4 regions of the Bradyrhizobium sp. LA6.8 genome follow, and region 2 is predicted to be linked to each of the others. Evidence: predicted binding sites of a transcription regulator. Region 2 holds the regulator's gene; each other region holds the start of a gene.
What was found. Region 2 encodes LexA, which represses DNA repair genes until DNA is damaged. Its sites were predicted from a motif close to TGTTCNNNNTGTGTTCNG; they were not measured.

Region 1: a site for LexA is predicted at 3,570-3,587, ahead of ABIA90_RS37845 (DNA recombination protein RmuC). Genes of this name have one in related genera too.
Region 3: a site for LexA is predicted at 2,665-2,682, ahead of ruvC (crossover junction endodeoxyribonuclease RuvC). Genes of this name have one in related genera too.
Region 4: a site for LexA is predicted at 4,634-4,651, ahead of ABIA90_RS00295 (putative DNA modification/repair radical SAM protein). Genes of this name have one in related genera too.

The regions. Positions count from the first base shown of each region.
Region 1 is NZ_JBEPQQ010000011.1:33,270-41,024, forward strand. Features, by position in the region: gene recR (recombination mediator RecR) at 1-189, shown strand, start outside; gene ABIA90_RS37835 (hypothetical protein) at 216-653, shown strand; gene ABIA90_RS37840 (AmpG family muropeptide MFS transporter) at 796-2,160, opposite strand; gene ABIA90_RS37845 (DNA recombination protein RmuC) at 2,339-3,538, opposite strand; gene def (peptide deformylase) at 3,710-4,234, shown strand; gene fmt (methionyl-tRNA formyltransferase) at 4,373-5,296, shown strand; gene truA (tRNA pseudouridine(38-40) synthase TruA) at 5,296-6,033, shown strand; gene ABIA90_RS37865 (GIY-YIG nuclease family protein) at 6,057-6,392, shown strand; gene dapE (succinyl-diaminopimelate desuccinylase) at 6,535-7,701, opposite strand; gene ABIA90_RS37875 (DUF805 domain-containing protein) at 7,698-7,755, opposite strand, start outside.
Region 2 is NZ_JBEPQQ010000003.1:566,107-573,861, reverse strand. Features, by position in the region: gene ABIA90_RS16360 (GAF domain-containing protein) at 1-885, opposite strand, end outside; gene ABIA90_RS16355 (hypothetical protein) at 1,110-1,544, opposite strand; gene ABIA90_RS16350 (hypothetical protein) at 1,737-1,952, opposite strand; gene lexA (transcriptional repressor LexA) at 2,160-2,861, opposite strand; gene ABIA90_RS16340 (molybdopterin molybdotransferase MoeA) at 3,038-4,249, opposite strand; gene ABIA90_RS16335 (hypothetical protein) at 4,481-4,675, opposite strand; gene ABIA90_RS16330 (HAD family hydrolase) at 4,831-5,457, opposite strand; gene ABIA90_RS16325 (alpha-hydroxy acid oxidase) at 5,471-6,604, opposite strand; gene ABIA90_RS16320 (S41 family peptidase) at 6,912-7,755, shown strand, end outside.
Region 3 is NZ_JBEPQQ010000002.1:1,017,598-1,025,352, forward strand. Features, by position in the region: gene ABIA90_RS11860 (methyl-accepting chemotaxis protein) at 1-1,524, opposite strand, end outside; gene ABIA90_RS11865 (YebC/PmpR family DNA-binding transcriptional regulator) at 1,728-2,474, shown strand; gene ruvC (crossover junction endodeoxyribonuclease RuvC) at 2,713-3,240, shown strand; gene ruvA (Holliday junction branch migration protein RuvA) at 3,237-3,854, shown strand; gene ABIA90_RS11880 (hypothetical protein) at 3,851-4,381, shown strand; gene ruvB (Holliday junction branch migration DNA helicase RuvB) at 4,378-5,430, shown strand; gene ABIA90_RS11890 (metallophosphoesterase) at 5,583-6,497, shown strand; gene ybgC (tol-pal system-associated acyl-CoA thioesterase) at 6,567-7,016, shown strand; gene ABIA90_RS11900 (nuclear transport factor 2 family protein) at 7,110-7,577, shown strand.
Region 4 is NZ_JBEPQQ010000001.1:66,159-73,913, forward strand. Features, by position in the region: gene ABIA90_RS00280 (M20 aminoacylase family protein) at 1-65, shown strand, start outside; gene ABIA90_RS00285 (inorganic phosphate transporter) at 139-1,767, opposite strand; gene ABIA90_RS00290 (UdgX family uracil-DNA binding protein) at 1,876-3,318, opposite strand; gene ABIA90_RS00295 (putative DNA modification/repair radical SAM protein) at 3,318-4,553, opposite strand; gene ABIA90_RS00300 (ImuA family protein) at 4,717-5,499, shown strand; gene ABIA90_RS00305 (Y-family DNA polymerase) at 5,402-6,988, shown strand; gene ABIA90_RS00310 (error-prone DNA polymerase) at 6,985-7,755, shown strand, end outside.

The sequences.
Region 1 (7,755 bases), on a different contig from region 2:
CACGAAATCATCCTGGCGCTGAACGCGACGGTCGACGGCCAGACCACGGCGCACTACATCACCGACCTGCTTCAGGACGCCAACGTAAAAGTAACCCGGCTGGCCCATGGTGTGCCGGTCGGTGGCGAGCTTGATTATCTCGACGAAGGTACGCTATCGGCCGCGATGCGGCAGCGGACCCTGTTCTAGCCATCCAGACTTACGGAACGGACGACATGACGAAACTTTTCGCCACTCGATCGGCTTTGGTCGCGACGATGATAATGCTGGCGACCCCGGCCATCTCCGCGCAGCAGGACGACGGGGCGCCGCCGCCGCCGAAGCCCGGCAAGCCAATCAGTGCCGGCGAGGTGCTCTCGGGCGAATTGAACGCAATGAAGGTGCGCGACATCAAGAACGCCGGCAAGCGGATTGCGATGTACCAGATCACCTCCGAGCCGCGTCGACTGCCGGCGCCGAACGGGCTGTGCAATCTCGAGACCGGCCCTGAGACGTTCCAGCTCGTCACTTCCAGCGACGCGCAGGCCACGCAGCTGAAATCGTTCGTCGGCAAGGCGATCTCGGTCAAGGTCGACGAAGTCGCCTGCGCCAGCGATCCCGGCCAGATGAGCGAAGCCGTGATCACGAAGTGGAGCTTGATCAAGAAGCAGTAGGGGGCGCGGCTCCAGCCGAGCTACCGTAGGGTGGGCAAAGGCGCAAAGCGCCGTGCCCACCATTCTCCCGGCGACGATTCAGGTGGTGGGCACGCTTCGCTTTGCCCACCCTACGGCATCGCGGGCGTAGCGCGTGCCGAGTTTACACCCTTACCGGCCCCAGCGTCTCGAAATGCCCGCGCTTCTGCAGCCAGGCCAGCAGCACCAGGCTCGGGATCGCCACCAGCACGCAGATCACGAAGAACAGCGGCCAGCCGGTCGTCTCCGCGACATAGCCCGCACTCGCTGACAGATATGTTCGTCCGACCGCCGCAAGCGCGGTGAGCAGCGCGTATTGCGTCGCCGTGTGCAGCGGATTCTGGCACAGCGCGGAGAGATAGGCGACGAAGATCACGGTGCCGATGGCGCTGGTAAAGTTCTCGCAGGTGATGGCAAAGGCCAGCGCCCATTGGCTGGTGCCGACGAAGGCCAGCCAGGAGAAGGAGAGATTGGCGAGCGCCTGCACCACGCCGCCGATCCACAGGCTGGTCGCCAGCGAATAGCGCCGCGCGAGGAAGCCGCCGGCAAAGCCGCCGATCAGCGTTGCCGCGAGGCCGACGCCCTTCACGATCGCCGCATAATCGTTGCGGGAAAATCCGAGGTCGATCACGAACGGCGCGGTCATCGTGCCGGAGAAGGCATCGGTGAACTTGAACAGCACGACGAAGGCGAGCGCGGCGAGCGCGTCCTTGCGCGACAGGAATTCCGAGAAGGCCCCGATCGCCGCGTGCAGCACGCGCGCGAACGCCGTCTCGGTTTGTGTCGCAGCTTCCGCCCGCGCCGATTGCTCGGGCTCGGTCGCGGCCAGCGCGGTGATCGTGCCGATCAGCACCATCGCCGCCATCACCACGTAGCCCCACATCCAGGCTGACGCGCGCGGAATGCCGGTGCCCTCGAAGCCGGACACGATGAACAGCGCGCCCGCGGTCGAGACCAGCATGCCGATGCGATAGGCTGCGACATAGGAAGCCATTCCGGCGGCCTGCTCGCTTTCCGGCAGGCTCTCGACGCGGAAGGCGTCGACCACGATGTCCTGCGTCGAGGACGTGGTCGCGACCAGCAGCGCGCCGAGCGCGACGTAGAACGGCGAGCGCGCGGGATCGGTCAGCGCCAGCAGCAGGATCGCGATGATCAGCAATAGTTGCGAGAACAGCAGCCAGCCGCGCCGCCGTCCGAACGCGCGGGTGAACAGCGGCACATGCAGCGCATCCACCAGCGGCGCCCACAGGAATTTCAGCGTGTAGGGCGTGCCGACCAGCGCAAACAGCCCGATGGTCTTGAGATCGACCCCGGCCTCGCGCATCCACACCAGGAGCGTCGAGCCCGACAGCGCCAGCGGCAGCCCGGACGAGAAGCCGAGGAACAGCACGATCAGCACCCGCGGTTGCAGGTACACGGCCAGGCCGTCGCGCCAGGAGGTGGGGGCCGTGTCGGGGCTGGCAGGGGAGGTCGCGTCGGGTGCGGTCATGGGGAGGTGTTAGCAGATTCTGGGTGCGCTGCCTCGTCTCCCTCTCCCCGTTCTTACGGGGAGAGGGCGGGGTGAGGGGCCTCTCTCCGCGTGCGAGATCGACGAGAGACCTGTACCCCCTCACCCGGATCGCAAGGGCGATCCGACCTCTCCCCGCAAGCGGGGAGAGGTGAACAACTCACTCCCCCGCCTGGAGCTTCCTCGGGAACAGCTCCGCGGCACCGGTTGCCACCAGATGCGGACCCTCCGGCGCGTCGGTCTTGCTGAAATCGAGCTCCTCGATTCTCCCCGCGCGTTTCTCGATCTTGTCGGCGGAGATCAGCACCTGCCGCACGTCCTCGTTTGCGTCGGCAAAATGCTTCTGCAATTTCAGCACGCGGTCGCGCAGGCGGCCCAAATCGTCGCCGAGCTTGATCACCTCGGTGCGGATCTGGTCGGCGGCGTCGCGCATGCGCGCATCCTTCATGATCTGCTGCATCACCTGGATCGCGAGCATCAGCAGCGACGGCGACACCAACACGACGCGGGCGCGATAGGCCTTCTGGATCACGTCGTCGAAACCGTCATGGATCTCGGCATAGACCGATTCCGACGGCACGAACATCAGCGCCATCTCCTGGGTCTCGCCAGCGACGAGATATTTGTCGGCGATGTCGCTGACATGCTTCATCACGTCGCCGCGCAGCCGCTGCGTGGCGATGCGCTTCTCCTCGTCGGTGCGCGCATCGTGCAGCGCGGTCATCGCCTCCAGCGGAAACTTTGCGTCGATGCAGAGCGGCCGCTGGTCGGGCAGGAACACCACGCAATCCGGCCGCTTTCCCGTCGAGAGCGTGAACTGGAACTCGTAGGCGCCTTTTGGAAGCCCGTCCTGGACGATCGCCTCCATCCGCGCCTGGCCGAAGGCGCCGCGCGACTGCTTGTTGGCGAGCACGTCGCGCAGGGTTGTCACCTGCGTGGTGAGGTCGGTCAGGTTCTTGTGCGCGTTGTCGATGATGCCGAGCCGCTCGTGCAGGGCGCGCAGGCTCTCCATGGTGTTGCGCGTCGAGTGTTCCATGGACTGGCCGACCCGATGGGTCACCGAATCCAGCCGCTCGTTGACCGCGCGCGCCATGTCGGCCTGGCGGCCGGCCAGCGCCTGGGTCATGGCGTCGGCTCGGCCGGCAGCTTCGCTCTGGGCGTGCAGCACCTGGCTGAGGCGCTCCTCGAGCTCGTCCGCGCGGATGGCATTGGCCATGGCGAGTTCCGCGCCGCGCCGCCCGGATCGCGCGATCACGACCGCGATCACCACCAGCAGGATGACGACGAGGGCGCCGAAGCCGATCAGCGCATCGATGGTGCGGACCGGCCAGTCGCCAGCCAGGAAAATGATCTCGTTCATGGCGGCCCTTGTAGCCGATTCGACACCCTCCGCGAACGAATAGCGAACGCTTATGGTTAATGGCCCCCTAATTTTTATGGTTAACGAAACCTGAAGTTTTATGGTTAGCGGAGGGTTAACGGAGTTCCTCGCCGCATTGACCGCATCCGGCATGCGGCTTAAATCGCGGCCATGGCCCTCAGAGAAATCATCATCCTGCCCGACAAGCAGCTGCGTCTGGTCTCCAAGCCGATCGAGAAGGTCACGACGGAGATCCGCAAGCTTGCCGACGACATGTTCGAGACCATGTACGACGCGCCCGGCATCGGGCTCGCGGCGATCCAGATCGCGCAGCCCTTGCGGCTGATCACCATGGACCTCGCCAAGCCTGACCCGGACGGCGAGACAAAGCCGGAGCCGCGTGTCTTCATCAACCCTGAAATCATCGCCTTCTCCGAGGATCTGTCGGTCTACGAGGAAGGCTGCCTCTCGATCCCCGAATATTACGAGGAGGTCGAAAGGCCTGCGAAGGTGCGCGTGCGCTTCACCGACCTCGACGGCAAGGTGCACGAGGAGGACGCCGAAGGCCTCTACGCCACCTGCATCCAGCACGAGATCGACCATCTCAACGGCGTGCTGTTCGTCGACTATCTCTCAAAGCTCAAGCGCGACCGCGTGATCAAGAAGTTCGAGAAAGCCGCCAAGCGCGCGGAGTAGCCACGTCCTCCGCCGTCATGCCCGGCCTTGTGCCGGGCATCCACGTTCTTTGCCGCCGCGAGCAGCGAGAACGTGGATGGCCGGGACAAGCCCGGCCATGACGAGTAACTTGCTCGTTCCCGAGGATTGTCTCGTCATATGTCTCTCCGCCTGATCTTCATGGGTACGCCCGATTTCTCCGTGCCGACGCTGCTCGAGCTGGTCTCGCACGGCCACGAGATCGCGGCGGTCTATACCCGCGCGCCCAAGCCCGGCGGACGGCGCGGCCTGCAATTGCAGCCGACTCCGGTCGAGGAAGCCGCGCGAAAGCTCGGCGTGCCCGTGCTGACGCCGAAGTCGCTGAAGACGCCCGAAGCGCTCGACGAGTTTCGTGCCTTTGATGCGGATGCCGCCGTCGTCGTCGCCTACGGCATGATCCTGCCGCAGGCGATCCTCGATGCGCCGAAGCTCGGCTGTTACAATCTGCACGCCTCGCTGCTGCCGCGCTGGCGCGGCGCCGCGCCGATCAACCGCGCGATCATGGAAGGCGATGCCGAGAGCGGCGTGATGGTGATGAAGATGGATGTCGGCCTCGACACCGGCGACGTCGCCATGGCCGAGCGTCTTGCGATCACGGACAACATGACCGCGGTCGATCTGCATGACCGTCTCTCCCGGCTCGGCGCCGATCTGATGGTGCGCGCGATGGCCGCGCTCGCCCGCGGCGGGCTCCAGCTCAAGAAGCAGAGCGAGGATGGCGTCACCTACGCCGCCAAGATCGACAAGGCCGAAGCGCGGATCGACTGGACCAGGCCTGCGCGCGCCGTGCTGCGCCACATCCACGGCCTGTCGCCGTTTCCCGGCGCCTGGGCCGAGCTCGAGAATGCGCGCGTGAAAATTCTGCGCTGCGAGCTGGCGAAGGGCTCCGGTGCACCCGGCGAGGTGCTCGACGACCAGCTCACGATTGCCTGCGGCGAGGGCGCGATCCGCATCCTCGAGCTCCAGCGCGAGGGCAAGGCGCGGATGCAGGCCACGGACTTTTTGCGCGGCGTGCCGGTGAAGCCGCCGATGCGGCTGGCCTGATGCCCCGCTACAAGCTCACCATCGAATATGACGGCGCGCCGTTCTTCGGCTGGCAGGTGCAGGACACGCTGCCTTCCGTGCAGGGCGCGTTAGAGGCGGCGGTGAAGGCGATGACCGGCGCGGATCTGCGGGTGCATGGCGCGGGCCGCACCGACGCCGGCGTACATGCGCGCGGCCAGGTCGCGCATGTCGACATCGAGAAGCAGTTTCCGCCGGGCCGTTTTCGCGACGGGTTGAATGCGCATCTGCGCCCGCATCCGATCGCGGTGTTGGAGGCCGAGATCGTCCCTGACGCCTTCGAGGCACGCTTCTCGGCCGTGAAGCGGCACTACCGCTACCGCGTCGTCAACACCCGCGCCAATCTCACGCTTGATATCGGTCACGCCTGGCGCGTGCCGCGCCGGCTCGATGCCGATGCGATGCATGCGGCGGCACAACGCCTGCTTGGCAAGCACGACTTCACGACGTTTCGCGACACCGAGTGCCAGGCCAAGTCGCCGGAGAAGACGCTCGACCAGCTCGACGTGCACCGCGACGGCCGCGAGATCACGATTCTCACCTCGGCGCGCTCCTTCCTGCACAGCCAGGTGCGCTCGATGGTGGGATCGCTGGTCTGGGTCGGCGAGGGCCGCTGGACCGCGGACGATCTCACCGCAGCGCTCGCAGCCCGCAACCGCGCGGCGTGCGGCATCGTCGCGCCGCCTGACGGGCTGTATCTGATGAAGGTGGATTATTAGCGCCCGCTGCCGCCACAGACGTCATGGCCGGGCTTGTCCCGGCCATCCACGTGCGCCAACATGCAACCATGCATGGTGGATGGGTCTACATCCTGGCGAGCGCGCCAAACGGCATTTTGTATGTCGGTGTGACGAGCGACATTATTCGCCGCATCTATGAGCATCGAAACGGACTCGTTCCCGGCTTCACCAAGAAGTACGGCGTCAAGCTGCTGGTCTATTTCGAGCGCTATGAGGATATCCAAACCGCTATCCAGCGCGAGCACAACATCAAGCATTGGTCGCGGACGTGGAAGGTCAGGTTGATCCTCAGGGATAATCCCGAATGGAAGGATCTGTACGAGACGATTGTTCAATGAGACGGGCCCGGGCTCTCGCCACATCGTCATGGCCGGGCTCGTCCCGGCCATCCACGATCTTTCTTGTCAGGAGCGCCAAAGAACGTGGATGCCCGGGACAAGCCCGGGCATGACGGCGGTGGGTTGGGCGGCGATTAACGCCCTACCCAAAATACCGCGTCAAAATCCCCCGATACACCTGCGTCAATCTCTCCAGATCCACCACCGGCACGCGCTCGTCGACCTGGTGCATGGTCTGGCCGACCAGGCCGAACTCGATCACCGGGCAATAGCTCGAGATGAAGCGCGCATCCGAGGTGCCGCCTGAGGTCGACAGCTCCGGCTTGCGGCCCGTCACCTCTTCGATCGCCGACACCGCAAGATCGGTGAACGGGCCGGGCTTGGTCACGAACACATTCGAGTTCGAGGGCTCCCAGACGATGCGAGCCTTGATGCGGTTGCCGCAGGCTTTCGTCAGGCGCGCTTCGACCAGCTCGCGCAAGGATGCCTGGGTGTGGTTGTCGTTGTAGCGGATGTTGAATTTTGCGCGCGCCTCGCCGGGGATGACGTTGTTGGCCTTGTTGCCGACGTCCACCGAGGTGAATTCGAGATTGGAGGCCTGGAACTGCGCGCTGCCATGGTCGAGCGGCTCGTCACTGATCGCCACGATCAACCGTGAGATATCAGGCACCGGATTGGATGCACGGTGCGGATAGGCGACATGGCCCTGCACGCCGTCGACATAGAGCGTGCCGGACTGCGAGCCGCGGCGGCCGACCTTGATGGTGTCGCCGAGCGTCTCGACGTTGGAGGGCTCGCCAAGCACGCAATGGTCGAACTTTTCGCCGCGCTCCGCGGCCCATTTCAGCAACTTGATGGTGCCGTTGATGGAGACGTCTTCCTCGTCGCCCGTGATCAGGAATGAGATCGAGCCCTTTCCATCGGCGCGCGGCGTGCCGCCATTGGCGGCGAGATGCTCGAGCACGGCTGCCACCGAGCAGGCGATCCCGCCCTTCATGTCGACCGCGCCGCGGCCGTGCAAAAAGCCGTCCTTCACCTCGCCCGAGAATGCGCCGACGCTCCAGGCGTTCTCGTCGCCGGGCGGCACCACGTCGGTGTGGCCGGCGAAGGTGATGTGCGGGCCCTCAGTGCCGATCCGCGCATAGAGATTGTCGACGTCGGCGGTGCCGGGTTCGGAGAAGGTCACACGGTGACAAGTGAAGCCGGCAGCGTTGAGGGCTTTCTCAAGCACGCCCAGCGCACCGGCATCGGCCGGGGTTACCGAGGGGCAGCGGATGAGATCGCGGGCAATCGAGAGAGCATCGGTCATGCGCCCCGCTTAACATGCATGCCGCCGGGTGGGCTAGCGCTGGGCGGCACCAAT
Region 2 (7,755 bases):
GACCATCTGGCTCAGTCCAGAGGCGCAGGCCTGCGAGGCCGCGACCGAGACGTCACGCGCGAGATCGTCGTTGAGTGCGGGCATGCCGGTGGCCCAGGCCCCGCCGATGCTGCCTTCGCCTTTGGCGATGGATTTCGTCGCATAGAGCGCGGCGAGGTCGGTCTGCGCGCTGCAATCGCCGGCGCGGAAGACCAGCGCCGAACGGGCCTCGTCCGGGACCCAGATCTCGAAGCGTCGCGCAATCGGGGTCGCCCGCGCGGAGAGAAATGTCAGCACCCAGGTCTGATCGGTGCCGGTCCGGTAGGGAACGCCGACGCCGAGATTGATACCGACCTTGGCGGCGTCCTCCCAGCGCAGAAAACTCCTGGCATCGTGCAGGTCCTTGATGATCAGCGGCAGGCCGGCTTTCCAGATGCGGCCGGGCAGGCCGAAGCCGCGCGGAAATCTGGTATGGCGGGAGTTGAATTCGAACATGTCGGCGGTGCCGTAATAGCCGTCGACGAGCCCCATCTCGTAGGAGGTTTCGGCATCGTTGTGCCAGAGCTCGATCGCGCCGACATGGGCCTCGTCGTCGCCGCAGAACAGCACCATGACGGCTTGCAGGAATTCGCCTGAAAACACCGGCACCGCCACGCCGCAGGTCAGCCCGGCGGCGATGGCCTGATCGGTCCGCTTGAAATAGGAATCGGTGAATCTGGTGAGGATCACGGGGTGGCCGCCAGCCCAGGCCTTGCCGGGAAGCCCCTCGTCATATCCGAAGTGCAGATCCTCGCTCACGTCCCTAAACGCGGACAACCCTTCGCCGTAGAGGCCGCCGCCGAATTCCAGCCGCATGCGCGTGCGGTCAGGCACCCAGAGTTCAACGACGCGAATGAAGGTCTTCATCGAACGTGCCCGCCGTCTCAAGCCGCACCAAGCATCGGCCATTTGGCTGCGGAACGGACGTTCAAAATTCAGGCAGGACAGCGCAAACTTCGTGCGGTGGGAGACGCCACGGCTTGGTCCGCCCGATGGAGTTTCGCGGGACACAAACGACACCATCTCGCCGGCCTCGGCCGGCGATGGCGATTTTCAATCCTGGCCCGACCTGCCGGCCGGGAATGGCTGCATCAGCCGATCGGCAGGCGGGTGATGGTTGTCCGGCTGTCGGTGATGGTCTGCGGCTTGTGCTCGCGCTCGCCGAGCGGCTGGGTCACCGGTAGCTGCAGCACGGTCGCACGCTGGCCTTCGACCAGCTGCGTCACCAGCACGGATTTGCCGTCGGGGAATTCGATCGCATCATGATGGCGATCGGGAATGTGCGGATCGATCTTGCCGAATTTGCCGACGCGCGAATTGACGGTGCGCGTCCAGATCCAGCGATTGTCGTAGCGGACGTTGTCGGCGAAGGCGAGCTCCGTTCCCGGGAGCAGGCAGACCGCGACGGTCGGATCGGCCGCGGAGGCAAAGCCGCGCGTCGAGGTGCCGCGGAAGGTTGTCGTGACGATCGTCTCGCCGACTTCGGCGGGACGCGACGCGACGGCATGCAGGCTGTAGTCACACATCGGGTGCTCCTCATGCAGGGATAGCGACCCACGTCTCTTAATCGAGGCGCAGGCCTCTATCAGAGTGGAAATACCAAACGTTCTGCCGGGTTGTAGGCAAATCTACGGCTCGCCGCCGCAGGCCGCAATCACATTAACTTTCCCGAATCCACCAGGAACAAAGCCCGCCCCTTTGCATTCTGCAGGCGCGTGTCAGCGCCCCGCAGGCGCCGACCAGCCGGAATATTGCCAGCCCGGCCGCGACGGTTGGTCGACGGCGTCGAGGGCCTTGCGGACTTGCTCGCTCATGGCGGTATCCTTGCGGACATGGGGCCGCGATTGCGCGGCCAAGGCTTGCACGGCCAAGGCTTGCGACGCTGATGCTGCGATCAGCGCCACAGCAATTGTGCTCAGAACGATCCGGCGCATGACTTCTCCTCGAACCTGAAGGCCGCGAAGCAGGGCTGCTTCGTGCGGCGTGCCGAGGATTTACCGCTGGAGGAGGGGCCGGATAATCTGCGCGAAACCAGAAAGACTATCCAGCGGAAGCGGACAATCGTCCGCTCCAATCTCGGATCGGCGCCGCCGATCGAAAGCGCGCGGGGCGCCAAATAACCGATACCGGCACGTCCGGTATCAATACTTCCGGTACAGCCCGATCAGCTTGCCCTGGATCTTCACCCGGTTGGGCGGCAGAATGCGGACCTCATAGGCCGCATTGGCGGGCTCGAGCGCGATCGAGGCGCCGCGGCGGCGGAAGCGCTTGAGCGTCGCCTCCTCGTCGTCGATCAGCGCCACCACGATATCGCCGGTATCGGCGCTCTCGTTGCGCTGGATCAGCGCCATGTCGCCGTCGAGAATGCCGGCCTCGACCATGGAATCGCCGCGCACTTCGAGCGCGTAATGTTCGCCCGAGCCGAGCATGTCAGGCGGTACGCTGATGGTGTGGCTGCGGGTCTGCAAGGCCTCGATCGGCGTACCGGCCGCGATGCGGCCCATCACGGGGACCGCGACGGGGCGCTCGCCCTCGTCCGCCGGCGGGCTCGAAGTCGTGCGGACCTTGCCGAGATTGCCTTCGATGACGCTCGGCGTGAAGCCGCGGCGGCTGCCGGCAGCGGCCTGAAGCTCGGGCAGCTTGATCACCTCGATGGCGCGGGCCCGGTTGGGCAGGCGCCGGATGAAGCCGCGCTCCTCGAGCGCAGTGATCAGGCGATGGATGCCCGATTTCGAGCGCAGGTCGAGCGCGTCCTTCATCTCATCGAAGGAGGGCGGCACGCCGCTTTCCTTCAGCCGTTCGCTGATGAACCGCAGGAGCTCGTATTGTTTGCGCGTTAACATCTCGACCAAAATCCCCCGGTTGATGTCGTTCGATTCCGAGACGCTGAATTCAGCAGTAAGCCGCTACATTCTCGAAACAAATCATGAACGGACACTATATGTTCGATACATGTTCCGCAACTGCTTAATTTACCGTGAACGCGACAAAGTTCGCGGAACGCACGCGAACGAAGCGCTCAGACGGGCAGCCGCAAGACCTCGCAAGGCGTGCCGGCTTCGGCCTTCGGCGCGAATGGCGCGCGCACGAGAAGTGCCTGTGCCGCAGCGAGATTCGCAAGCAGCGAGGAATCCTGGTGATTGACCGGAAGGGCGACGAGCGTGCCGTCATCGCGGAGCTCGAGGCGTGCGCGCAGGTAATCCTCGCGCTGGTCGTTGGCGCCGACATCGCGGCCGAGCACCGCGCGTTCGCGGCGGTGATGAATCATCGAACGGCCCGAAAGCGCGCGAATCAACGGCACCATGAACAGGAAGCCGCAAACGTAGGATGACACGGGATTGCCGGGCAGGCCGATCACGCGCATCGCGCCGAGCCGCCCGTTCATCATCGGCTTGCCCGGCCGCATCGCGATCTTCCAGAACGCCATCGAGATACCTTCGTCCCTCAGCGCCTGCTGGACCAGATCGTGGTCCCCGACCGACGCGCCGCCGGTCGTGATCAGGATGTCGGCGCCGCTCTCCCGCGCGCGGCCGATGCCGGCCGTGGTGGCCTCCAGCGTATCGGCGGCAACGCCGAGGTCGATGGTATCGGCGCCCTCGCTGCGGGCGAGCGCGTGCAGGGCGTAGCCGTTGGAATAGACGATCTGGCCGTGGCCCGGCGTCGTACCCGGCATCACCAGCTCGTCGCCGGTCGCGAGGATCGCGACCTTCGGGCGTCGCCGGACTGGCAATTGCGGGTAATTCATGCCGGCGGCGAGCGCGAGGTCGCGCTCGGTGAGCCGGGCTCCCTTGCGCAGCAGCACGTCGCCTTCCGAGAAGTCGACGCCGGCGGGGCGGATGTGCCGCCCCGTTACGGCGGCTTCCTTGATGGTGATGCGCTTGCCGTCCGCGATCGTGTCCTCCTGGATCACGACCGCATCAGCGCCATCGGGAACGACACCGCCGGTGAAGATACGCACGGCCTCGCCGGCGCCGACCGATCCCGCAAACGGGCGGCCCGCCGCGACCTCGCCGATCAGGGTGAGCTGGGAGTCGATCTTCGCCGCATCGACCGCGCGCACCGCATAGCCGTCCATTGCCGACATCGCCTGCGGCGGCTGCGTGCGCCGCGCGGCGACGTCGCGCGCGAGCACGCGGTGGAAGGCTGCGTCGAGCGCGATCATCTCTTCAGGCAGCGGCTCTGCGCCCGCCAGCACCGCAGCGAGCGCGTCGGAAACCGGCATCAGGGCCACGGGTGAAAACTCCTGCTGGGCCCGTTCGGGCAAATCGGCGGCGAGAGTTCTAGCCGAGTGCAGGCGCAGAGGCAAAACAGTGGCCGCGCAGGATGATTTATCCTGCGTCATCCGCTCTGCGATGAAGGGTGAGCATCAAGTCCGCCGCGGCATGATCCAGAAAGCGAGACAGACCGGTACGAGGATGGCCATGGCGAGGACGAGAAGGACGAGAGCCACGGCCAGCATCGGTCAACTCCCCGGCGGCTTGTACGGACTGACGTCCGGCGCTGCGGGGCCCTGATCCTTGTCAGGCAGCGGGTCGGCCTGGGATTTCAGGTCGGCGGCCTTGCTGATCAGCTTGGCGGAAAGCTCAGAATCCGAGGTGGTCCTGGCGAATTTCATCAGCAGAGAGGCCTGCTTGGTGAGGTAGGTTTTGCCCAACACGACGATAAGCCCGATGTAGAATTCCCAACGGACTCATGAGTCCTGAGAGGGGCAATCGTTCCGGGAACTCTGTATAAAAATGCACAAAGGGTTTTGGTTCCTCGCCCCCGGGCAATATAGTTCCATTCGCGGCCCGTCGGCTTGCCGGCCAAAGATCAGATTCCGAGCGCCTTGAGGGCGTTCCCGACGTCGCGGGGCGAGGTCACGTGGACCGTGGTCAGGCCGCGCGACCGCGCTCCTTCGATGTTCTCGGCAAGATCGTCGAAGAACACGATACGGTTCGCGGGCACGCCGATCGCCGCCACGACATGGTCGAAGGCCTCCACATCGGGTTTGCGCAGGCCGATGCTGGACGACAGATACAGCTCGCGGAAATGGCCGAGCAGGGCGGCATATTCCTTCGAGAAGTGGTCCACATGCGGCCGGTTGGTGTTGGAGAAGGCGTAGAGCGGCAACTGCTTTGCCGCACGTGGCAGCAGCTCGGCGATGTCGGGCATCTCGCCGGCGAAGATCGCGTTCCAGCCCTCCAGGAACTGGGCGTCCGAGATGCCGATCCCGAGCGAGACGCGCAGCGAGTCAAAATAGGCCTCGTCGCTGATCTTGCCGACCTCGTGCAGCCGGTAGGCTTCGCTGTCCCGCACATAGCGCGCGACGATGGCTTCCGGCTTGCAGCCGGCATGTCCCGCCCAGCAGGCGATCGCCTTGGAGAAATCGATGTCGAGCACGACGCGCCCGAGATCGAACAGGAGCGCGTCCGCGCTGCCGGGAGAGAGCGAGCTCATTGCATCCTTTCACTCAATATCGATAGGGGTCGTGGTCGAACAGCGGGAACGCGCTGAACACGCTCGGCGCATTCGTTGCGGTCGCCTGGTGCAGGCAGGACTTGTCGACCTCGGCGAACGAGGTGGCGCCCAAGAGGCCGAGGCAGCGCAGCACCTCGTCCTCGAGCAGCTCCAGCATTCGCCTCACGCCGGCCTCGCCGGCCGCGGCCAATGCCCAGCATTGCAGCCGGCCGATGCCGACCATGTCCGCGCCCGCCGCGATCGCCTTGACGATGTCGGTGCCGCGGCAGAAGCCGCCGTCGACCATGATCTTGGCGCGTCCCTTCACGGCCTCGGCGATCTCGGGCAGCACATGCATGGCACCGCGGCCGTGATCGAGCTGGCGGCCGCCATGGTTGGAGACGTAGATCCACTCCACGCCGTGATCGACCGCGATCCGGGCGTCCTCGGCGGTGGCGATGCCCTTCAGGATGAGCGGGATCTTGAACTTGTCCTTGATCATCTTCACGGTCCGCCACTCCAGGCCCTTCTGGTAATCGCCGCCGGTGGCGCGCAGGCGGCTCTCGCGAACATAGCGCTTGGCAATGTCACGTTCGCGACGGCTGTAATGGGCGGTATCAACGGTCAGGCAGAAGGCGGCGTAGGCGTTCTTCTCGCTCCGGCTGACGACATCGGCGACGAAATCGTCGTCGCCGCGCACATAGAGTTGATAGAGCCGCAGCGCATCAGGGGCGGCCTCGGCGGTCTTCTCCAGGCCGGGCTCGGACACCGAGCTCAGCATGTGCGCCGCGCCGAAGGTGCCGCAGGCGCGGGCGACGCTCGCCGCGCCATCCGGATCGAAGATCTCCAGTGCGCCGACAGGGGCCAGCACCACCGGCAGCCGCATCCGGCGCCCGAACAGCTCGACCGAGCCGTCGACCTCGCGGACGTCGCGCAGCACGCGCGGCCGGAAGGCGATCTCGTCCAGCGCCATGCGGTTGCGGCGCATCGTGGTCTCGGTCTCGGCGGCGCCGACGATATAGTCCCAGGCGTTCTGGTTGAGGTTGGCGCGCGCCTTGCGGATGAATTCGTGCAGGTTTTGGAATGGCTCGGCGCTGGCGCCGAGTTCGACGTTCCTTTCCGGCCGGATGCGGGGCGCGTCATTCATTGTTGTCCTCCCGAGAATTTGAAGCGTTATTGTCATCGCCTATCGTGTCCGGCCCTCCAAAACCATCCTAAAATCGCATAGCTGAGAGGCGTGGGCCGGCCGGCCGATTCCCGCGTTGCGCGAAACGGTTTCGGAACGTTGCCAAAAGTTTAGGCCCGGGCGAAGGGATTTTTACGATGTACCCGCCAGCGTGGCGTCCCGGCCTTGAAGAAACCAGAATGGTATTGTGAACAGCGGGCTGGATCGCCATTTGCATGGCGCCTCACAAGCCCAAAGCAAAGCTCCAAGCAAGAAGGCCAGTCTATCCATGCGGAAAAACCTGCTGTTCCCCCTGGGCGCACTCACGGGAGCGTGTCTAACCCTTCTGGTCGCCAGCCCGCACGGTGGAGTATGGGCGGCACGGGCGGCAGCGAGCGCGGATGATGCCTATTCCCGGCTCAATCTGTTCGGCGAAGTGTTCGAGCGGGTGAAGGCGAGCTATGTCGAGAAGCCCGACAATTCCAAGCTGATTGAGGGTGCGATCACCGGCATGGTGACCTCGCTCGACCCACATTCACGCTACATGAACGACAAGGCCTGGACCGAGATGCAGGAGACCACCTCCGGCGAGTTCGGCGGGCTCGGCATCGAGGTCACGATGGAGGACGGCCTGGTCAAGGTCGTCTCGCCGATCGACGACACGCCGGCGTCCAAGGCCGGGATCATGTCCGGCGACCTCATCAGCAAGATCGACGGCGATGCCGTGCAGGGCATGACGCTCGAGCAGGCCGTCAACAAGATGAAGGGGCCGGTCGATACCCAGACCAAGCTCACCATCGTGCGCAAGGGCGCCGACGCTCCGCTCGACGTCGCGATCAAGCGCGAGATCATCCATGTGCGTCCGGTGCGCTTCCACGTCGAGAACGGCGACATCGGCTATATCCGCGTCACCTCGTTCAACGAGCAGACCACCGACGGCCTGAAGAAGGCGATCGCGTCGATCTCCAAGGACGTTCCGCCGGAGAAGCTGGTCGGCTACGTGATGGACCTGCGCAACAATCCGGGCGGCTTGCTCGACCAGGCCGTCTCGGTGTCGAGCGCCTTCCTTCAGCGCGGCGAGGTCGTCTCGACCCGCGGCCGCAATCCCGAAGAGACCCAGCGCTTCACCGCCC
Region 3 (7,755 bases), on a different contig from region 2:
ATGCGAATAAATCTTGTTGTGCACCGGCAGGAAGCCGTTGCGGTCGACCATGGCGCAGAACGCCATGCGCGGTTCCTTGGCGAGAAAGGCTTCCTGGAACGGCGGCAGCGCGCGGTCGGCCCAGTCCAGATATTTCGTGCGGTATTGCTGCGGATTGGTGCCGGCGATCTCCGCATAATCGGTGTCGAAGAGGTCGTCGATCCTGACCTCGCCGCGTGCAACCGCCTGCTCGAAAATCCGGGTCAGCGCCGTGCCGGCTTCCATGGCGCGGGTGACGAACTCGGTGTTCTCCTCGTGGATCGACCAGAGCCTGTCTTCGATCTTCTCGCTGAGATCGGCGTTGGGGCTGACGAATTGCGCGCGGGCACCGGTCTTGGACTGCTCGATCACGCGCAGGCGGCAGGCGCCGACGCCTTCGAGGGTGCCGTCGACGACGGCCTGCGTGGCAAGCTTCGCCGCCTCCGCGCCGCCGATCAGCACGCCGTCCATCGCGATCTCGTAGACCTGCAACACGCCCCGCGCGGTTTCGAATCTGAGATGGCAGGGCAGCCGTTCGGTCTTGCGGCGGTCGTCGTGCTCGCTCTGGCGCAGCAGCACCGCACAGCGCGATTTCAGCTTCCGTGCGAAGGTGGTGACGGCCTTGCCGGCGCTGGCGACGTTCTCGCCGTGGGTCTCGGCGGCCTTGGTTGCGGCATCGATCTCGGCCGCGCTCTCACCGACCGAGATGATGAACTGCGACGCGCTTGCCGCGTTGCCGGAGACCTCGCTGGTGGTGGCATTCTGCTCGGCGACCGCGCCGTTGACGGTGTCGAACACCGGGCGGATCGCCTCGATCGCCTGCGCGATGCGGTGCACGGCGTCGGCCGAGCCGGCGGCGTCGCGCTGGAGCGCGTCGATCTTCCTGGTGATCTCCTCCGTCGCGCCCTGGGTCTGCACCGCGAGCGCCTTCACTTCGGTGGCGACGACCGCAAAGCCCTTGCCGGCCGCACCCGCACGCGCGGCCTCGATGGTCGAGTTGAGCGCGAGCAGCGTCGTCTGCCGCGCGATCTGCGCGATCAGATTGACGACATTGCCGATGGCGGCGGAGGATTCACGCAGGCGGTCGACATTGGCGCGGGCTTCCTGCGCCGCGGCGCTGGCTTCGTCGGCGAGCTTGCCGGCCTCACGCACCTGTGCGCCGATGCCTTGCGCGGACTGGGTGAACTTGTCGGCGGCATGGGCAAAGGTGGAGGCGGTCGATTGCGCTGCATTGGTGCGGCCGGTGAGGGCGTCGGTGCGCTCGCGAATATCCGCGAGCGTTGCCGCGGTCGCCTCCGCGCCGCCGGCGACCGAGTTGGCGGCCCGTTCGAGCTGGCGGATCATGGCGCCGAGCTCGAGTTCCAGCAGTTCCAGGATTTCCCTGGCGGAATCGCCCTCGGCCGACAGGGCGGGCGCCGCGGGATCGACTGGCGACGGCGCGGCCTGTGGGGGTGCCACGGGCGCGGACAAGTCGGGCAGACGCTTCCGAAATAATGCGAACGCCATCAGGTCACTCTTGTCGGGGAACGGGCGGTTGCTATTTTCGCAGGCCGGAATGAAATCAGGGTTAACGGTGCCTGACTCCTAGGCACGGGACACTACGGTATTACCTTAAAGTCGTAGAGCCTCTTTCATTCCGGTGGGTTGGCGGCCTATAAGGCCGCGCTTCCCACGCTCACCTTTGGCGCACGATTCCTGACGAGACACGCATGGCCGGACATTCCCAATTCAAGAACATCATGCACCGCAAGGGGCGGCAGGATGCCCAGAAGTCGAAGCTGTTCGGCAAGCTGGCGCGGGAAATCACCGTCGCGGCCAAGCTGGGCACCCCCGACCCCAACATGAACCCGCGCCTGCGTGCCGCCATCATCGCGGCGCGCCAGGAGAACATGCCGAAGGACAATATCGAGCGCGCCGTCAAGAAGGCGCTCGGCAATGAGGGCGAGAACTATGACGAGATCCGCTACGAGGGTTACGGCCCCGGCGGCGTCGCCGTCATCGTCGAGGCGCTGACCGACAACCGCAACCGCGCCGCCTCCGACATCCGCTCCTTCTTCACCAAGTCGGGTGGCAATCTCGGCGAAACCGGCTCGGTCTCCTTCATGTTCGACCGCACCGGCATCATCGAATACGACCGCAGCGTCGCCTCCGACGACGCGGTGCTGGATGCCGCGATCGAGGCCGGCGCCGACGACGTGGTATCGAGCGAAGGCGGACACGAGATCTACGCCTCGACCGAAGGCTATCGCGACGTCGCCAAGGCGCTGGAAGCCAAGTTCGGCGAGCCGCGCAAGGCCGCCCTGATCTGGAAGCCGCAGAATACGGTCGCGGTCGACGACGAGACCGGCGAGAAGCTTTTGAAGCTGATGGACCTGCTCAACGAGCACGACGACGTCCAGCACGTCTACGCCAATTTCGAGGTGTCGGACGCGCTGATGGCGAAGATTGGCGGCTGAGGTCGCCACCAGCCCCAGATTCCGCTGTCGTCGCCCGGCTTGACCGGGCGACCCAGTATTCCAGAGACGTCTGAGGGAAACGGAGAAGCCGCGGCGTACTGGATACCCCGCTTTCGCGGGGTATGACCGCGTGTCTTGTGGTCGTCATCGCGGGCACCCAATCGCGACACCCCACTTCCCCTGTTACTTCCGTTCTGTTTCTGTTTCCCCCACCGCAGCCAGCCGCTATCACTGGCCCATGACTGCGCTCCCGATTCGCGGCCCCGTTCGCATCATCGGCATCGACCCCGGCCTGCGCCGCACCGGCTGGGGCGTGATCGAGGCCGAGGGCAATCGTTTGATCTACGTCGCCTGCGGCTCGGTGGAACCGCCGGACGATTTGCCGCTGGCGAGCCGGCTGCTCGCGATCCATGAGGGACTTGCCGCCGTCCTGTCCGGTCACAAACCGATGGAAGCCGCGGTCGAGCAGACCTTTGTGAACAAGGACGGCGTCGCGACGCTGAAGCTCGGCCATGCCCGCGGCGTCGCCATGCTGGCGCCCGCGATGTTCGGCATTACTGTCGCCGAATACGCGCCGAACCAGGTCAAGAAGACGGTGGTCGGCGCCGGCCACGCCGACAAGCACCAGATCGCGATGATGCTGAAGATTCTGCTGCCGAAAGCCGAGCCGCCGTCAGCGGACGCCGCCGACGCGCTCGCCATCGCCATTACCCACGCCCATCATCGCCAAAGCACGGCGCTCAGGCTGAAGGTGGTGGGGATATGATCGGCAAGCTCAAGGGCCTGATCGATTCCTACGGCGAGGATTATGTGCTCCTCGATGTCGGCGGCGTCGGCTATCAGGTGCATTGCTCGGCCCGCACGCTGCAGCATCTGCCTTCGCCCGGCGAGGCCGCCGTGCTTTCGATCGAGACTTATGTTCGCGAGGATCAAATAAAGCTGTTCGGTTTCCGCACCGATCAGGAGCGCGAATGGTTTCGCCTGCTCCAGACCGTGCAGGGCGTCGGTGCAAAAGTCGCGCTCGCCGTGCTCGGCACGCTCGCGCCTTCCGACCTCGCCAACGCGATTGCGCTGCGCGATAAGGCCGCGGTAGCACGCACGCCGGGCGTCGGCCCCAAGGTTGCCGAGCGCATCGTTACCGAGCTGAAGGACAAGGCGCCTGCTTTCGCCAATGTCGATCCCGCCGTCGTGCATCTCGCCGGCGCCGTCGACGACCAGCGCGCGCCGCGCCCGGTGGCAGATGCGATCTCTGCGCTGGTCAATCTCGGCTACGGCCAGCCGCAGGCGGCTGCCGCTATTGCATCCGCATCGCGCAGCGCGGGCGAGAGCGCCGAGACCGCGCAACTCATCCGGCTCGGCTTGAAGGAGCTGTCGAAGTGAGCGCGGCCCACTCCAATCCCGTCGCCGCCCTGTTTCGTCGCCTTTCGCGCGTGGCCGGTATCGTCGTGATTTTCTCCATTGTCGGGCCGCTGACGACCGCCGCGTTGGTTGCTGTGACGGTAACTGCGCTCGGCGCCGCGGTGCTGCAGATGTTTCTCGTGTTCCTCGAACTGGAAGCACTGCGTGCCCTGGTTTCGATCGCGGTCGTGCTGTTGGCCATCGTCACGATTCTCGCCTCGTTCCTTCCTGCAGTCGTCGCCGGCCTGATATTTGCGCTGGCGGCGGTCTACGCCGATCTCAACATGATCTGGATGGCGTGGCTCGCCGCGGCCGTGGGCGCGGCCGGCTTCGTCATGGTTGGCATGTTCGTCGTGCCCTCCGAAACCTCGGCGGTGATCGTGCCGAGTGTCCGTTCCGCGCCCGAGGCGCTGAAGCTTTCGGCGATGCTCGCCGTCGTCGCCGTCATTCCGGCCAGCCTGTGCTGGTGGCTCGCGAAACCGCTGCATCGTGTTATCCTGCCCGCATGACCACTCCCCCACGCATCGTCACGCCCGAGCGCCGCTCCGATGACGTCGGCGACACCGCGCTGCGTCCGCAATCGCTGTCCGACTTCGTCGGCCAGCAGCAGGCGCGCAAGAACCTCTCGATCTTTATCGAGGCGGCGCGCAAGCGTGGCGAGGCGCTCGATCACGTGCTGTTCGTAGGCCCCCCCGGCCTCGGCAAGACCACGCTGGCGCAGATCGTCGCCAAGGAGCTCGGCGTCGGCTTTCGCGCCACCTCGGGGCCCGTGATCGCCAAGGCCGGCGATCTCGCCGCGCTCCTCACCAATCTCGAAGAGCGCGACGTGCTCTTCATCGACGAGATCCATCGCCTGAGCCCGGCGGTGGAAGAGGTGCTCTATCCCGCGATGGAGGACTTTCAGCTCGACCTGATCATCGGCGAGGGCCCGGCGGCACGCTCGGTGAAGATCGAGCTGTCGAAATTCACGCTCGTCGGCGCTACCACGCGCGCCGGCCTCCTCACCAATCCCTTGCGCGACCGCTTCGGCATCCCGGTCCGGCTCAATTTTTACACCATCGAAGAGCTCGAAAGCATCGTCACCCGCGGCGCGCGCGTGCTCAATGTCGGCATGAGCGCCGACGGTGCCAACGAGATCGCGCGTCGCGCTCGCGGCACGCCGCGCATCGCCGGCCGCCTGTTGCGGCGCGTGCGCGATTTCGCCTCCGCCGCCGATGCCGCCTCGATCGACCGCAAGATCGCCGATCATGCGCTGAGCGCGCTCGAGGTCGACGCCGCCGGCCTCGACGCCATGGACCGCCGCTACCTCACGACCATCGCGCAGAACTATGGCGGCGGCCCGGTCGGCGTCGAGACGATGGCCGCCGCCCTGTCCGAGCCGCGCGATGCGATCGAGGACATCATCGAGCCTTATCTCATTCAGTGCGGCTATCTCCAGCGCACCCCGCGCGGCCGCCTGCTCACCTCGCACGCCTTCCGCCATCTCGGCATCGCCGAGCCCTCGCGCGATGCCGCGGCACAGTTCGGCCTGTTCGGCTCGGACGAGAGCGACGACTGATCTCGCGCAAATGGCGGGTGCAGCTACCGTCATGAACTTCCGGTAACCTTTGTGCAGACAGTCTGCACGAGGATGCGGGCCGTCTGCACGAGCGGACCCCAATTCCGCTCCAATCGGACCGCATCACAAAGCTGCATCTCCATCGGGCTTCCATGATCACGCGTCGTCATCTCATCCGTTCCATCGGCGGCCTGTCCGCGCTCGGCGTCTCGACCGCGGCCTATGGCGTCGGCATCGAGCCGCTGCGGCTCCGCGTCACCCGCTATCACCCGACCCCGCGGCAATGGCCGGCGGATTTTCCGCTCAAGATCGCCATCGTCACCGACATTCATGCCTGCGATCCCTGGATGTCGCTGGAGCGGATCGAGGGCATCGTCGATCGCACCAATGCGCTCAACGCCGATGTCATCGTGTTGCTCGGCGACTATGTCGCGGGTGTTCACCAGGTCACGCGCATCATTCCGTCGAGCGAATGGGCCAAGGTGCTCGCGGGCCTCAAGGCACCGCTCGGCGTCCATGCCGTCATGGGCAATCACGACTATTGGGTGGACAGGGCCGTGCAGCAGGCCGGGCACGGGCCGACAGCCGCCCATCGCGCGCTGGAGGCGGCCGGTATTCCCGTCTACGAGAACGACGTCGTGCGTCTCACCAAGGACGGACGCTCCTTCTGGCTCGCGGGCCTCGGCGATCAGCTCGCCTACTATCCCGCGAAGCGCTATGGCCGCGTGCACCGGCTTGGCGCCGACGATCTCGCGGGTACGCTGGCGAAGGTCACCGACGATGCGCCGGTCATCTTGCTCGCGCACGAGCCCAATATCGCGCCGCTCGTACCCGCGCGCGTCGCGCTGCAACTGTCCGGCCATACCCATGGCGGCCAGGTCCGCCTGTTCGGCTGGTCGCCGGCTGTTTCGCCTCAGCACGGCGTGCGGCTCGCCTATGGTCACTTCCGGCTGAAATGCGACGTCATCGTCTCCGGCGGCCTCGGTTGCAGCATCATGCCGGTCCGCGTCGGTGTGCCGCCGGAAATCGTCGAGGTGACGCTGGGAAGGACGCCGGCCGTGGCATAACCTGCGCTTGCGCGGCCGGCTGTTTTTGCGCAAAACGGACCGGTTGCAAAAAGCGAAGAGGCTCGCGACGTGACAGCCCATCTCGACGGCGAGATCCGCGACGGCCGCCATCACATGCAGGTCCGCGTCTACTACGAGGATACGGACTTCTCCGGCATCGTCTATCACGCCAATTATCTCCGATACATGGAGCGCGGGCGCACCAACCATCTGCGGCTGATGGGCGCCGAGCAGCAGGCGCTGTTCGACCAGGTCGAAACAGAGGGCGCGGGCTTTGCCTTCGTGGTGCGCTCGATGCATCTGGACTTTCTGAAGCCCGCGCGGATGGACGACGTGCTCGACGTCGTGACGTGGCCGGTTGCGGTGAAGGGCGCCTCCATCATGCTGGCGCAGGAGGTGCGGCGGGCCGAGGACGTGCTGGTGAAAGCCGAGGTCCGCGTCGCCTTCATCAGCGGCGGACGCGCCCAGCCGATTCCGAAATCGATCCGTATCCTGATGAAGGCCGATCTGATTTCCTGATCGCCCGATAAGTGATCGGCCGATAGGTGATGGCCTATCGACTCCAGCAATTGCAGCGATAGATTGCGGCTCGAACCAACCGATGAGGCCACCATGTCGCGCCCGCCACTTCCACCCTTCACCCGTGAGACCGCCGCGCAAAAGGCGCGCATGGCCGAGGACGCGTGGAATTCGCGCGATCCGGTGAAAGTCTCGCTCGCCTATACCGAGGACAGCCGCTGGCGCAATCGCTCGGAGGTGTTCCAGGGCCGGGAGGCCATCGTCGCGTTCCTCACCCGCAAATGGGAGAAGGAGCGGGAGTATCGCCTGATCAAGGACCTATGGGCCTTCGACGGCAATCATATCGCGGTGCGCTTCCAGTACGAATGGCATGACGCCAGCGGCCAGTGGTATCGCTCCTACGGCAACGAGCAGTGGGAGTTCGACGAGCACGGGCTGATGCGGCGCCGCGAGGCGTCGATCAACGATATCGCGATTGCCGAGAAGGACCGCCGGTTTCACTGGCCGGCGCCGGGCCCGCGGCCGGCGGATGTGCCGGGGCTGGGGACGGATCCGTTCTGAGGTTTGCGGAGATAGTGCAGCGAGCTCGCTGCACCCTCTCCCCTTGTGGGAGAGGGTGGCTCGCTGCGTAGCGGCGAGACGGGTGAGGGGTCTCCCTCCGCGAGTCCAACTCTTATTGAATGCGTGGAGAGAGACCCCTCATCCGGCGCTTCGCGCCACCTTCTCCCACAAGGGGAGA
Region 4 (7,755 bases), on a different contig from region 2:
AGGCGATCGTGTTCGGCACGTCCTATTGGGTCAAGCTGGTCGAGGAATCGCTCGCGGCGTCTTAACGCCGACCCCCGAAGCACAAACGAAAAGGGCCCGTGCATCGCACGGGCCCTTTGTCTTTGAGGCGCGTGATCTTCAGAAGATCCGCGAGAAGATCACGTAGAGCGTGGCCGACAGCGCGATCGCGCAGGGCAGCGTCAGCACCCAGGCCATCAGCAGGTTGCGGATGGTCGCCATCTGCAGGCCCGAGCCGTTCGCGGCCATGGTGCCGGCGACGCCGGACGACAGCACGTGGGTGGTCGAGACCGGCAGACCGAACACGTCGGCGGCGCCGATCGTGGCGGCGGCGACCAGCTCGGCGGAGGCGCCCTGTGCGTAGGTGAGATGGGTCTTGCCGATCTTCTCACCGACGGTGACGACGATGCGCTTCCAGCCGACCATGGTGCCGAGGCCGAGCGCGATGGCGACGGCGACCTTCACCCAGGTCGGGATGAACTTGGTGGCGCTATCGAGGCCGCCCTTGTAGGCGTTCAAGGTCGCGACCTCTTCCTTGTTGAGGTCGTTTTCCTTGTCCTTCATCAGGAAGCGGATCGCTTCCGAGGTCAGGTACATGTCGTTACGGGTGTTGCCGACCACTTCCGCCGGTACCTTGTTGAGCGAGCCGTACTTCGCGACCTGGTCGCCGACATCCTTCACCAGCACCGACAGCGAGGGGTAGGTGCCTTCGCTGATGTGGTGCGAGGTGATGTACTGCGTCACCGCAGGACGGGGATCGCCGATGATCGAGTGACCGGCGCCCTTGGCCGCGATCACCTTGGAGGCTGCCTCCGAGACCTTCTGGAACTGGGCGACCTGGCTCTCCGGCAGCGCGCGGTTGAGCGCGTAAGCGGTCGGCACGGTGCCGATCAGGATCAGCATGATCAGGCCCATGCCCTTCTGGCCGTCGTTCGAGCCGTGGGCGAAGCTGACGCCGGTGCAGGTTGCGATCAGCAGGCCGCGGATCCAGAGCGGCGGCGCCTTGTTGCCTTCGGGCGCGGCATAGAGCGCAGGGTTGCGCACGATGAACTTGAGCAGCAGCAGCAGCACGGCGGCGCAGATGAAACCGAACAGCGGCGACAGCAGGAGCGCGTAGCCGATCTCGGTGGCCTTGCTCCAGTCGACGCCCGAGGTGCCGTCGCGGCCGCGCATGACGGCATTGGCGATGCCGACGCCGATGATCGAGCCGATCAGCGTGTGCGAGGAGGAGGCGGGCAGGCCGAAATACCAGGTACCGAGGTTCCAGATGATCGCGGCGATCAAGAGTGCGAACACCATGGCGAAGCCGGCGCTGGAGCCGACCTGGAGGATCAGCTCGACCGGCAGCAGCGAGACGATGCCGAAGGCGACCGCGCCGGAGGACAGCAGCACGCCGAGGAAGTTGAAGAAGCCCGACCACATCACCGCGAATTCAGCCGGCAGCGAATGGGTGTAGATCACGGTCGCCACCGCGTTGGCGGTGTCGTGGAAGCCGTTGACGAATTCGAAGCCGAGCGCGATCAGCAGCGCGACGAACAAGAGGATGTAGGGCAGGAAGGTCGTCACCTTCGTGCCGGTCGCGTTGACGTCGACATAGATGCTGTAGGCAACGAACAGCAGGCCTGCGGCAAGGATGCCGAAGAACAGGATCATCGTTAGCGGGTTAAAACCCTTGTCGAGATTTGGCCTGGAAGCCGGCTGGACAGGCGTCGGATCGCCTACCGCACGGTCGAATGCAACATCTGTCATTTTTGGACGCCCCCTTAACTAATTTGAAGGGCTATTGTCCGCGATGGATTTGAAGGCTGGATGACAGCTGCGTCGTAAAGTCGCTTTCCCTCCAGTATTTGCCAGTATTTAGGCGGCGCGTGCGGCTTTCTTCTGCAAACCGGCGGCAATCTTCAGGTCTTCGACAAAGCGCTGATATTCCAGCACTTTGGCTTCCGGATCGGGCAGTCGCAGCAGATAGGACGGGTGCACTGTCACCAGCGCCTTGCGCCCGTCGGGCAGGTCTATGAGCCGGCCACGGGTCTTGCCGATCGGGGTGATCTTGCCGAACACGCTCTGCGCGGCGGTGGCGCCCATTGCCACAATGAGCTCGGGCTGGATTACCGAAACTTCCCGCTCGTACCATTGCCGGCACGCCCGGATCTCCGGCGTCGCCGGCTTCTGGTGCAGACGGATCTTTCCGCGCGGCACGAATTTGAAGTGCTTGACCGCGTTGGTGACGTAGACCTTGTTGCGGTCGACGCCGGCTTCCTGAAGCGCACGGTCGAGCATCTGGCCGGCCGGGCCGACGAAGGGGTGGCCGGCGAGGTCTTCCTTGTCGCCGGGCTGCTCGCCGACCAGCATGATGGTCGCATCTCTCGGGCCCTCGCCGAACACGGTCTGCGTCGCGTCCTTGTAGAGCGGGCAGGCGCGGCAATGCGCGGCCTCCTCGCGGAGCGCTTCGAGATCGTCGGCAGCCAGCTTGCGTGGCATCGGAGCCTCCGGCCGCTTCTGGGGCTTGTGCGGATCGGTTGCAGCATTGGCGATCATGGCGCCGGTCATGCGCTCGGCATCCTCGATCAAGGGCTTAATGATCGACGCCTCGGGCAGGTTCCTCCAATATTTCTTCGGCATCTCCGTCTGCATTGCCTTCACCTTCAGCCGCGCCGGATTGAAGATGCTGGCGTAGTAGCGCCGCCAGGTTTCCTCGAGCCGGTCTTCGCCGGGTGCTTCGTTCTTGCTCACGCCCGACGTGAACGAGAGCGCGTGGCCATCCCAATGCGCACACAGATCGGGTGTCAGGATCGACCAGGGCATGTCGGCGAAGCGCTTGGCGAAGAACGGTGCGGCGAGCTCGACGATGTAATGCTCCGGCTCGAACCAGGCGACGTAATGCGCCGCGCGTTCGCGGCCGAACTCGCGGAATCGCACGAAGGCATGCATCTTGTGCTCGTCGCGATGAACCGCTCGTGCCATCGCCGTGACTTGCGCGACATCGGGATCGGTCGCGACCTCGATGAGATCGTGATTGTCCTTCAAGCGCCAGAGCAGGCGATAGAGGATCGCAAAGCGCTCGCCGTCGCGATGCAGGATCGCGGCCTTGGCGAGATCGACGAATTTTGCCGAGACATTGAAGGTGCCGTCGTTCACCTCAAGTATCGGAGACGGCGCGGGCGGTGCGAACAGCTCGGCTTCGCCGCCTTGCACGGTCCAGGTGACATCGGTTGGCGGCACATGATGAAGCACGAGGCTGCGTGCGGCTTTGCGCCAGCCGTCGAAATCGGTTTGATTGTCGAGGGTGATGTACTGCATCAGAAGCCAAACCCCAATTGTGTTGCCTTCGGCTTGAACCGTTCGATCAGCCGCGCCTCGTCGAGGCGATGCGGCGCGGGGCGGTGATCGCTGAGGACGATGAAAGGCAGCGCCTTGTTGCGGGGCACGTGCAGCCGCGCGAGATCGGAGAGGCGGATCGTGGTGGTGCGCCGCGTCGCGATGATGCGTTCGACCGCCTTGGTGCCGAAGCCCGGCACGCGCAGCAACTCCTCGCGGCTGGCACGGTTGACGTCGAGCGGGAAGCGGTCGCGATGGCGCAGCGCCCAGGCGAGCTTCGGATCGATGTCGAGCGGCAGCATCGCGCTGTCATCAACGATCTCCGCAACGTCGAAACCGTAGAACCGCATCAGCCAGTCGGCCTGGTAAAGCCGGTGCTCGCGCAGCAGCGGCGGCTGTACCAGAGGCAAAGCGCGGCTGGCATCGGGGATCGGGCTGAAGGCGGAGTAATAGACGCGCCGCAGCCTGTAGGAGCCGTAGAGATTGGCGCTGGTGTGGAGAATGGTGTGATCAGAGGCCGTGTCGGCGCCGACGATCATCTGTGTGCTCTGTCCGGCGGGTGCGAAGCGCTGCGGCCTGGCCTTCGTCTTTGTGCTGCGGTTTTCCTCGGCCTCGTCGAGCTTCAGCCGCAGCCGGCCCATGGTGCGGCGGATCGCGCGGACGTCCTTCTCCGGCGCGTATTGCTGCAGGCTCGTCTCCTCAGGCATCTCGATGTTGATGGAGAGGCGATCGGCATATTTGCCGGCTTCCGCGATCAGCGCGTCGTCGGCCTCGGGAATGGTCTTGAGATGGATGTAGCCGCGAAAGTGATGCTCCTCGCGCAGTTTGCGCGCGACGCTGACCACCTGCTCCATGGTGTAGTCGGGGCTGCGGATGATGCCGGAGGAGAGAAACAGGCCCTCGATGTAATTGCGCCGGTAGAAGTCGAGCGTGAGCTTGACCACCTCGTCGATGGTGAAGCGGGCACGCGGCACGTTGGAGGAGGCGCGGTTGACGCAATAAAGGCAGTCGTAATTGCAGGCGTTGGTCAGGAGCACTTTGAGCAGCGAGATGCAGCGTCCGTCCGGCGCGTAGGAATGGCAGATGCCCATGCCCGGCGCGGTCGAGCCCATGCCCTTGCCATCGCTGGAATCCCGCTTCTCGGTACCGCTGGAGGCGCACGACGCGTCGTATTTGGCGGCATCAGCCAGAATCTCCAGCTTGCGTTGTACGTCCATCGTGGAATCCCTTTGATTCAGCTTACGAATCCGGATGAGCACCAATTCGATTGACTCCCCGGCCGCTGTTAGCTTTATATTAGAACATATCATGAACAAATGAGCCAGCCGCAGGTTCTTATTTTTGAGAACCTCGGCAATCACCTCTGAAGGAGCGGCGTATATGAGCGGCGCACGGATGAACGCGCTTGCGACCTTGCGCGGCCAGATCGAGCGCATCGAGACGGCGGAGGTCGTGCATCAGCACGATCGCGTCGCGCTCGGCCACGGCGAGGTCGACAGCGCGCTGAAGGGCGGGCTCGCGCGCGCGGTGATCCACGAGGTGTTTTGCGAGGGCCGGCAGGGAACCGCTGCGACGGGTTTTGTCATGGGGCTTGCGGGGCGTGTCTCGCGGCGCCGGCCGCTGCTGTGGGTGCGGCAGGATTTTTCGGAACTCGAGACCGGCGCGCTGTCGATGAGCGGGCTTGCCGAGATCGGTCTCGATCCGCGCCGCGTGGTGATGGTGCGCGCCGCCGATGTCGAGAGCGCGTTGCGGACCTCGGCCGATGCGCTCGCCTGCGACGCGCTCGGCGCCGTCGTGCTCGAGCTCTGGGGTGAGACGCGGCAGTTCGATCTCGTGGCGAGCCGCAAGCTGACACTGGCCGCGCAAGGCTCCGGTGTCACCGGCCTGATGTTGCGGATGGCCGCGCAGCCGCTGCCCTCGACCGCGGAGACGCGATGGATGCTGCGCGCGGCGCATTCGCCGCCGGGCCCGGCATGGAGTGCCTGGGGCTCGCCGCGCTTCGATGCGGAGCTCTTGCGCAATCGTCATGGCCCGTGCGGCCGGTGGATCATGGAATGGAAATGTGATGAGTGCCAGTTCAGTGAACCGTCGGCGTATCCTCAGCCTGTGGCTGCCGCGCCTGCCCATCGATCGGATTCAGCGGTTCTTCGGCGCGCTGGGTAAGGCCAATGATCCGAGCATCGTTGTCATCAAGGACAACAATGCGCTGGTGATCCATGCGCTCAATGAAGCCGCCGAGCGCCTCGGCTTGCACATCGGCCAGCCCCTGGCCAATGCACGGGCGATGTGTCCGGACTTGAAAGTGTTCGACGCCGATGTCGTGGCCGATGCGAAGACGCTCAGCGACGTCGCCGACTGGTGCGACCGCTTCACGCCGCTGGTGGCGCTCGATCCGCCGCACGGGCTGTTTCTGGACATCACCGGCTGCGCGCATCTGTTCGGCGGCGAGGCTGCGTTGTTGCAGACCTTCGTCCGCGCGCTCGCCCGTCAGGGTTTTGCCGTCAGCGCGGCGATCGCCGGCACCTCGGTCTGCGCGCGCACGCTGACGCGGCAGGCCTCCGGCACCATCGTCGCCGATGGCGGGGAGGCGGCGGCGATCAGCCGGCTGCCGGTGTCCGCGCTCGGTGCGGGCGAGGCCATCACCACTGGTCTGCGCCGCGCCGGCCTGAAAACCATCGGCGATGTCGCCTCGCGCGAGCCGCATGAGATCACGGCGCGGTTCGGCGCGCGGTTCTCGACGCTGCTCGCGCATGCGCAGGGGCATGGCGATGCCCCGATCAATCCGCGCAAACCGCTGCCGGATTACATCGTGGAGAAGCGCTTTGCCGAACCGATCGCCACCGACACCATGATCGCGATGACGCTGTCGCGGCTGGCCGATACGCTGATCGCGTCGATGGAGAAACAGGGCAAAGGTGCGCGGCGCCTGGAAGCCGCCTTCTTTCGCACCGACGGCGTGGTGCGCGCGATCATGGTCGAGACCGGGCGGCCGGTGACGCAAAGCAAAGTCATCGACCGGCTGTTTCGCGAACGTCTCGATGCGCTCGCCGATCCGCTGGATCCCGGCTTTGGTTTCGACATGGTGCGGCTGTCGGCGAGCCGCACCGAGATCGTGGTGCAGGAGCAGCGCGATCTCGACGCCCATGTCCACGACAATGACGAGCTCGCCGCGCTGATCGACCGCATCGCCGCGCGGATCGGCGGAAAGCGCGTCGTCGTGCATTTGCCTGAGGATACCCATATCCCCGAATGTGCGGTGCTGGCCGCGCCTGCCCAGCACCATCTCGCCGCGGCCATGCAGGCCGAATGGCCGGCGCGCGCCGAGAGCGAGCCGCCGCTGCGCCCCCTGCGGCTGTTCGACAGACCGGAGCCGATCAAGGTGCCGTTCGCGACCGTGCCCGACGGCCCGCCGCATCAGTTCACCTGGCGCCGCGCGCTGCATGCGGTGGTGCGGGTGGAAGGGCCCGAGCGCATCGCGATGGAATGGTGGCGGCAGGACGGCAAGCAATTGACGCGGGATTATTTCCGCATCGAGGATGCCGAAGGCCTGCGCTTCTGGATCTTTCGCGACGGTCTTTACGAAGGAGAGGTGTTCGACGACGAAGGCAAACCCATTCCTCCCAACTGGTATGTGCACGGCCTCTTCGCATGACCACGCCCGCTTATGCCGAGATCGGCATCACCACCAACTTCTCCTTCCTGCGCGGCGGCTCGGATCCGCGCGCCTATGTGCATCAGGCGAGCATCCTCGGCATTCCCGTGATCGGCATCGCCGACCACAACACGCTCGCCGGCGTGGTGCGCGCCTACAAGGAGCTCGACAATGACAAGGTGCTGTACAAGCCGAAATTGCTGATCGGCGCGCGCATCGTCTTCATCGACGGCACGCCCGACATTTTGGTCTATCCGCGTGACCGCGCCGCCTATGGCCGGCTGTGCCAGCTCCTCACCAGGGGCAAGCGCGGCGACGACATCACGCGGATCGAGAAGGGCGAATGCCATCTCACTTTTGCCGACCTTCTTGAGTTTTCCGAGGGCCAGCTCCTGGTCCTGACGCTGCCGCATCGCTTCGAGCCCGCGCAGGCGCTGGATGTTCTCGCCAAGCTTAAGGACAGCCGCGCCGAGGGCGTGTGGCTGGCGGCGAGCCTGGTCTATCGCGGCGACGACCGCCGCCGCCTGGCGCGGCTCGATGATCTCGCCGCCAAGGCAAACGTGCCGCTGCTCGCGACCAACGAGGTGCTCTATCACGATCCCGGCCGCCGTCCGCTTCAGGACGTGCTGACCTGCATCCGGGAAAAGACCACGATCGAGGCGGTCGGACGGAAGCTCGAAGCCAATGCCGAGCGCTTCCTGAAGACGCCACGCGAAATGTCGCGGCTGTTCCGAGATTTTCCCGAGGCGATCGCGGAGACCATGCGC